One region of the Pseudomonas sp. ATCC 13867 genome, then DNA from elsewhere that is predicted to be linked to it. Evidence: predicted binding sites of a transcription regulator. Region 1 holds the regulator's gene; the other holds the start of a gene.

Region 1 (3,411 bases):
GGAAGTCCTGGAGGATCTCGTCATCGGCGTCGAAGCTCATTCGGTGCTCCCTCTACAGCGTCAGCGGACGCCTAAAAACCAAGGCTGGACAACAGATCGTCGACATCGTCCTGACCGGATACGACGTCCTTTCTTGTATCGGCAGCGATCTGCGGACCTTCACCCTTGGACGATCTTTCTTTTTCCACCGCGTCGCGCATGCCGTCGTGGTCGTGCTCGATGCCCGCGTAACGGTCCACCTGGCCGGCCATCCAGACCAGCTTGACCAGGTTCGCCTCGACCTCGGTGACCAGCCTGGTGACGCGCTTGATCACCTGCCCGGTGAGGTCCTGGAAGTCCTGTGCGAGGAGGATGTCGTTGAGGTGCGCGGAGAGCTTGCGGCTGTCCTGGGCGCTGATGTAGAGGAACTGCTCGACGCGCTTGGCCAGGTCGCGGAAGGCGTCGGGGCCCAGCTCGCGACGCATGAAGCGCGACCAGTCTTCCTGCAGCGCCTTGGCCTGGGTCTCGATGTGCATCACCACCGGGGTGCACTCTTCCACCAGGTCCATGGTGCGGTTGGCCGCTTTCTCGGTCATCGTCACCACGTAGGACAGGCGGTCGGTGGCGTCGGCGATCTGCGAGACTTCCTGGGCGCGCGGGGAACTGGGATCGATCTGGAAGTTGACGATGGCGTTGTGCAGCTCGCGGGTGAGCTTGCCGACTTCCTGGTAGAGCCCGCGATCGCGCGCCTGGTTGAGCTCGGAGATCAGTTGCACGGCGGTCTGCACATCACCCTGCTCCAGGCAATCGACCAATTCGCGCGCGTGTTTTTTCAGGGTCGACTCGAAGTCACCCGCGGATTCGTTGACGAGATCCATGACGCCCTCTTGATGCGAGGGGCTGTTGGTGTTTCGGCGCAAGCGGCGAAACATCAACAGACCCTACTAGCTGCCGACCCGCTCGAAAATCTTCTCGATCTTTTCTTTCAGCACCTGAGCGGTGAAAGGCTTGACCACATAGCCGTTGACCCCGGCCTGGGCCGCTTCGATGATCTGGTCGCGCTTGGCCTCGGCGGTGACCATCAGCACCGGCAGGTGCTTCAGGCGCTCGTCGGCGCGCACCGCGCGCAGCAGGTCGATGCCGGTCATGCCGGGCATGTTCCAGTCGGTGACGAGGAAGTCGAAATTGCCGCTGTGCAGCATCGGCAGCGCGGTGGTGCCGTCGTCGGCCTCCGCGGTGTTGGTGAACCCCAGGTCCCGCAGGAGGTTCTTGATGATGCGCCTCATCGTGGAAAAATCGTCCACGATGAGAATTTTCATATTCTTGTCCAAACCGACCTCCATCGATACCAGGCACGTCCTGGCGGGCGTACCGTCAATTCATTGAGCGGCGTGCGCTCATCCCGTGTGGGCGGCGTCAAAGGGACGGCGCCCAGGAGAAAACTCAAGACCTGAGGCTTTCTCGCAAGAAAAATCCGACGCGAAACTACCCGAAGCTCAGTGCGCTCGCCACTCCGCCAGGCGTGCCCGCAGGCGCGCGGCGCACTGGCTGTGCAACTGGCTGACCCGGGATTCGCTGACGCCCAGCACTTCGCCGATCTCCTTGAGGTTCAGTTCCTCGTCGTAGTACAGCGCCAGCACCAGCCGCTCGCGTTCGGGCAGCTTGGTGATGGCGTCGGCGAGCGCCGCCTGGAAGCGTTCGTCTTCCAGACCGTGGGCGGGCTCGTTGCCCTGGTGCGAAGCATCTTCGGCCAGGCCGCTGCCCTGCTCGCCGTCCTGCAGCAGATCGTCGAAGCTGTACAGCCGGCTGCCCTGGGTGTCGCTGAGGATGCCGTAATAATCTTCGAGACTCATATTGAGTTCGGCAGCAACTTCCTGATCTTTAGCGTCACGACCGGTTCTGGCCTCGACGGCGCGGATCGCATCACTGACCATGCGGGTGTTGCGATGCACCGAACGCGGGGCCCAGTCGCCCTTGCGCACCTCGTCGAGCATGGCGCCACGGATGCGGATGCCAGCATAGGTTTCGAAGCTCGCGCCCTTGCCGGCGTCGTATTTCTTCGAGGCTTCCAGCAGGCCGATCATGCCGGCCTGCATCAGGTCCTCCACCTGCACGCTGGCCGGCAGGCGGCCGAGCAGGTGGTAGGCGATACGCTTGACCAGCGGCGCGTACCGCTGGATCAGTTGGTCCTGGGAGTTCTGCGCCTGCGCCTTGCTGTACATACGCGCTCCGGAGGCCGTCATCATACGGCCGAACCCGTGGTCGGATGCTGCACCAGGCGTTCGACGAAGAACTCCAGGTGCCCTCGCGGATTGGCCGGCAGCGGCCAGCTGTCGACTTTCTGCGCTATCGCGCGGAAGGCCAGGGAAGCCTTGCTGCGCGGAAACGCCTCATACACCGAACGCTGCTTCTGCACCGCCTTGCGCACCGATTCGTCGTACGGGATGGCGCCCACGTACTGCAGCGCCACGTCGAGGAAGCGGTCGGTGACCTTGGTCAGCTTGGCGAACAGGTTGCGGCCCTCCTGGGGGCTGTGCGCCATGTTCGCCAGTACGCGGAAGCGGGTCATGCCGTAGTCGCGGTTGAGCAGCTTGATCAAAGCGTAGGCATCGGTGATGGAAGTGGGTTCATCACAGACGACCAGCAGCACTTCCTGCGCTGCGCGGACGAAGCTCACCACCGAGTCGCCGATGCCGGCGGCGGTGTCCACCACCAGCACGTCGATGTTGTCGCTGATGTCGCTGAAGGCCTGGATCAGGCCGGCGTGCTGCATCGGCGTGAGGTGCACCATGCTCTGCGTGCCGGAGGCCGCCGGGACGATGCGCACGCCGCCGGGGCCCTGGAGGATCACGTCGCGCAGGTCGCATTCGCCTTCGATGACGTCGGCCAGCGTGCGCTTGGGCGTCAGGCCCAGCAGCACGTCGACGTTGGCCAGGCCCAGGTCGGCGTCCAGCAGCATGACGCGACGGCCCAGATCGGCCAGCGCCAGCGACAGGTTCACCGACACATTGGTCTTGCCGACACCACCCTTGCCGCCGGTGACTGCGATTACCTGTACAGGATGCATGCCCATATCAATACCTTGTCTCGTCGTTCGACCGCCGCGCCCCCTGGCGCTGCGGCCCTGCCGGCCGCGGTGCTCTACCGCTTCCGGCGTTCGCGGATCGTCTCCCAGAGCATCCGCATCGCCGGGTGGCCCTGTCGGCCGCCCTTCGCCCCACCACGGGGCCGTTCAATTCGCTCAACCGGCGCAACGCACCGGCTGCTGGTACAGGCCGGCGAACATGTCGGCCATTGCATCCTCGCTCGGTTCTTCCGGCGCCTGCAGACTCACCGCGCGGCTGACCAACTGGTGACTGCGCGCCACCTGCAGATCATCCGGAATCCGCGGACCATCCGCCAGATAGGCTACCGGGAGACGCTGACCGATAG
Region 2 (3,411 bases), 710 kb from region 1:
AGCGGCGTTGATGGGTTGGTTCGCGAGCTACAAGGCTCGCTGGACCTGTAGGAGCGAGCTGGCTCGCGAACAACAAAAAGGCGCCCGAAGGCGCCTTTTTCATGTCCGTACCGATCAGATACGGAAACTGTCCACCAACTGCCGCAGCCGTCCGGCCTGGTTCTCCAGGTCGGCGCAGGCGCGCAGGGTGGCCTGGAGGTTTTCCACACCCTCCTGGTTCAGGGTGTTGATCTCGGTGATGTCCATGTTCAGCGAGTCGACCACGGCGGTCTGCTCCTCGGTGGCGGTGGCGACCGACTGGTTCATCGAGTCGATCTCGCCGATGCGGTGGGTGACGCTGGCCAGACGTTCGCCGGCGCGGTTGGCGATCTCCACGCTTTCCAGGCTGTAGCGCTGGCTCTCGGTCATGGTGTCCACGGCTTCGCGGGCGCCGACCTGCAGCTCCTCGATCATCTTCTGGATCTGCTGAGCCGACTCCTGGGCGCGGTGGGCGAGGTTGCGCACCTCGTCGGCCACCACGGCGAAGCCGCGACCGGCCTCGCCGGCGCGGGCCGCTTCGATGGCGGCGTTGAGGGCCAGCAGGTTGGTCTGCTCGGAGATGCCTTTGATCACCTCCAGAATCTGGCCGATGTTTACCGTGCGGCTGTTCAGCGCCTCGATGTTGGCGCAGGCCGAGCTGATCTTGTCGGAGAGCTGGTTCATCGCGCTGATGGTCTGCTCGACCACCTGGCGGCCGTCGCCGGCCTGGTGCGAGGCATCGGTGGCATGGTGCGAGGCATCGGCGGCATTGCGGGCGATTTCCTGGGCGGCGGCGCCCAGTTCGTTGATCGCCGCGGCGACGCTGTTGGTGCGGTTGGCCTGCTCGTCGGAGTTGCTCATGGACGAGTTGGAGGCGTTGACCACCAGTTGCGAGACGTCATGCAGGTTGCGCGCGGTGGAGGCCACTTCGCGGATCGACTCGTGGATGCGCTCGACGAAGCGGTTGAAGGCGTTGGCCAGCACGCCGAATTCGTCGTTGCTGGCGACTTTCAGGCGCTGGGTGAGGTCGCCGTCGCCCTGGGCGATATCCTGCATGGCGCGGCCCATGTCGGTCAGCGGGGCCATCAGTACGCGGATCAGCATGCCCAGCAGGAACAGGATGGCGACGATGGCGATGACCGTGGCGATGATGGCCGAGGTACGGAAGTCGCTGAGCATGGCGTAGGCGGCGTCCTTGTCCAGCACCAGGGCGACGTACCAGGTCACGCCTGGCAGGCCTTTCACCGGAGTCATGGACACCAGTTGGTCCTTGCCGTCGAGGCTGACTTCCTGCACGCCGGCCTGCACCTTCGGGGCACCCTGCGGGTAGATGTCGGCCAGGCTCTTGAAGATCGACTGGCTGTCCGGATGCAGCAGGATCTTGCCGGCATCGCTGACCAGGAAGGCATAACCATCACCGTCGAACTTCAGGGAGTTGATGATGGCGGTGATGGTTTCCAGCTTCATGTCGCCGGCGGCGACGCCGACCAGTTGACCGTTGCGCATCACCGGCATGGACATGGCGAGGATCTGCTCGCCGGTGCCGGCGTCGAGGAAGGGCTCGGTGACGATCAGGCGGCCGGCGGCCACGGCGTCCTTGTACCAGCCGCGGGTGCGTGGGTCGTAGCCATCGGGCATCGGCGAGAAGGGGCGCATGGTGAACACGCCGCTGGCGGCTTCGCCTAGGTAGACCGATTCGAAATTCTTCTGGAATACCGCCTGTTCCAGCACGTGCTGGATGCGCTCGGGCGTCGGTTCCTGGTCAGCCAGTTGCGCGGCTTCGCTTTCCACCAGTTGGATGCGACCCTCCAGCCAGCTCTGGATATTGCTGGCGGTGAGGCTGCCGAGTTCGCTCAGGTAGGCGTCGGTATCGGCGTGGATCGCTTCACGTTGACGGAAGTCGTTGAAGAGGATGAAGCAGGCGAAGGCGAAGATGACCACGAGGGAGGCCGCCAGAAGGATCTTCTTGGCGAAGGACAGCGAACGAAGCATCGGTAAAGCATCCTGCAGGTGGAACGAAGAGGTAAGCAGGATGTATCGGCCATGTGCGGCAGAACTTTAGGAAGGTTGTGGAGTTTTTTCAGGGACGCAAAGAAATATTCCCGCGACTATTCGCGGGAATATCGATAATTGTCTTGGAGTATCAGCTTCAGGGTGTTGTTTTGGTCAGTTCGGTGTGGACGTTGTCGAAGATGCCGTCAATATCGGTACCGACGATCTTCACTGCTGCGATCATGACTACCGCGATCAATCCGGCGATGACAGCATATTCGATGGCGGTCGCACCCTCTCTGTCAAAAGCGAATGCCTTGGCCTTGCAATACAACTTCAGAGACAGGTCTTTGATACTCAGATTCATCGCGGTTGCTCCTTGCACAGACCACCGGGGCGGCGCCCCGACTTCACCGTCAGGCTAGGCGTCGTATGGCGGAATGCAATTGATCAAATAGCGCTAATACCAAAGTTATAGTCATGGCGAAGTAGAACTATCTGAGGATTGGAAATTTCTCGTCGGTATTTGACGCTATTACCGCAGCTACTAAATTCTGCTTTGGAACAAGCAGGAACCAATTATGAGGAAAGGTTCTTATCGAACCGCCCCGTCGGGTCGAAACAACAATAAAGGTCTGAAGGACGTATCTCGGCAACGGCCGGTGTCGTGACTTCCGATCAGCCAGTGGACCGCCAGGTTCACTCATCCCGATAACGCCAAGGATGTGGACATGAATAGCAAGGTGCTGATGGTTTTCGCCGGGCTGTTGTTGTTGTGTGCAGGTGTCGTGGGTTATCTGGGATTGTCGGTGGGCAAGTCGGCGGCGCCCGTCGCTGGCGCGGTGAAGGACGTTGCGCCGGCGGCGATGGCCGAGGCGGACAAGCTGCAGCGCACGCCCGTGGTGGTGGCTCGCCGCGACCTCCCGGCGTTGACGGTGATGGGCAACGATGACCTCGCCATCGAGATGCTGCATACCGCCCCGGCGGGCAGCTATCCCAAGCCCGAGGCGCTGATCGGCCAGCGGGTCTGGGTCGCGGTGCCGGCCGGCAGCATTCTTTCCGGGGCCCTGCTGGAGCCGGGCGGCCCCCTGGCGCGGACCATCCGCCCGGACGAGCGGGCTATGGCCATTGCGGTGGACGAGGTGATTGGCGGCGGCGGCTTCGTGCTCCCCGGCGATTACGTCGACGTCATGCTCTTCGTCCAGGACCAGCGGAACGCCGAGCGTGTGGTGAGTGCCCAGGTGGTGCTGCCCGGCGTGCGCGTCCTCACCTATGGCGAGCAGATCGCCGTCGCCAGCGATGGCCAGGCGCGCAACGGCGCCGAGTCGAAGGACAAGACACCGCGCCCGCCCCGCACCGCCGTACTGGCCGTGCCGGCCGAATCCGCTTCCCGGCTGATGC

Evidence for each region. The regulator FliA, encoded in region 1, starts transcription of late flagellar genes. The targets are predictions, from matches to a motif close to CTAAAGTTTNNNNNNNNNNNGCCGNTAA.
Region 2: the regulator FliA is predicted to act here: its motif matches at 2,053-2,080, upstream of H681_RS05845 (methyl-accepting chemotaxis protein).

Annotation. Positions count from the first base shown of each region.
Region 1 covers NC_020829.1:1,982,389-1,985,799, reverse strand. Annotated here, with positions in the region: gene H681_RS09085 (chemotaxis protein CheA) at 1-40, opposite strand, end outside; gene H681_RS09080 (protein phosphatase CheZ) at 72-857, opposite strand; gene H681_RS09075 (chemotaxis response regulator CheY) at 924-1,298, opposite strand; gene fliA (RNA polymerase sigma factor FliA) at 1,476-2,225, opposite strand; gene fleN (flagellar synthesis regulator FleN) at 2,222-3,052, opposite strand; gene flhF (flagellar biosynthesis protein FlhF) at 3,221-3,411, opposite strand, start outside.
Region 2 covers NC_020829.1:1,269,227-1,272,637, forward strand. Annotated here, with positions in the region: gene H681_RS05840 (helicase HerA-like domain-containing protein) at 1-11, shown strand, start outside; gene H681_RS05845 (methyl-accepting chemotaxis protein) at 115-2,010, opposite strand; gene H681_RS27095 (Flp family type IVb pilin) at 2,168-2,377, opposite strand; gene cpaB (Flp pilus assembly protein CpaB) at 2,742-3,411, shown strand, end outside.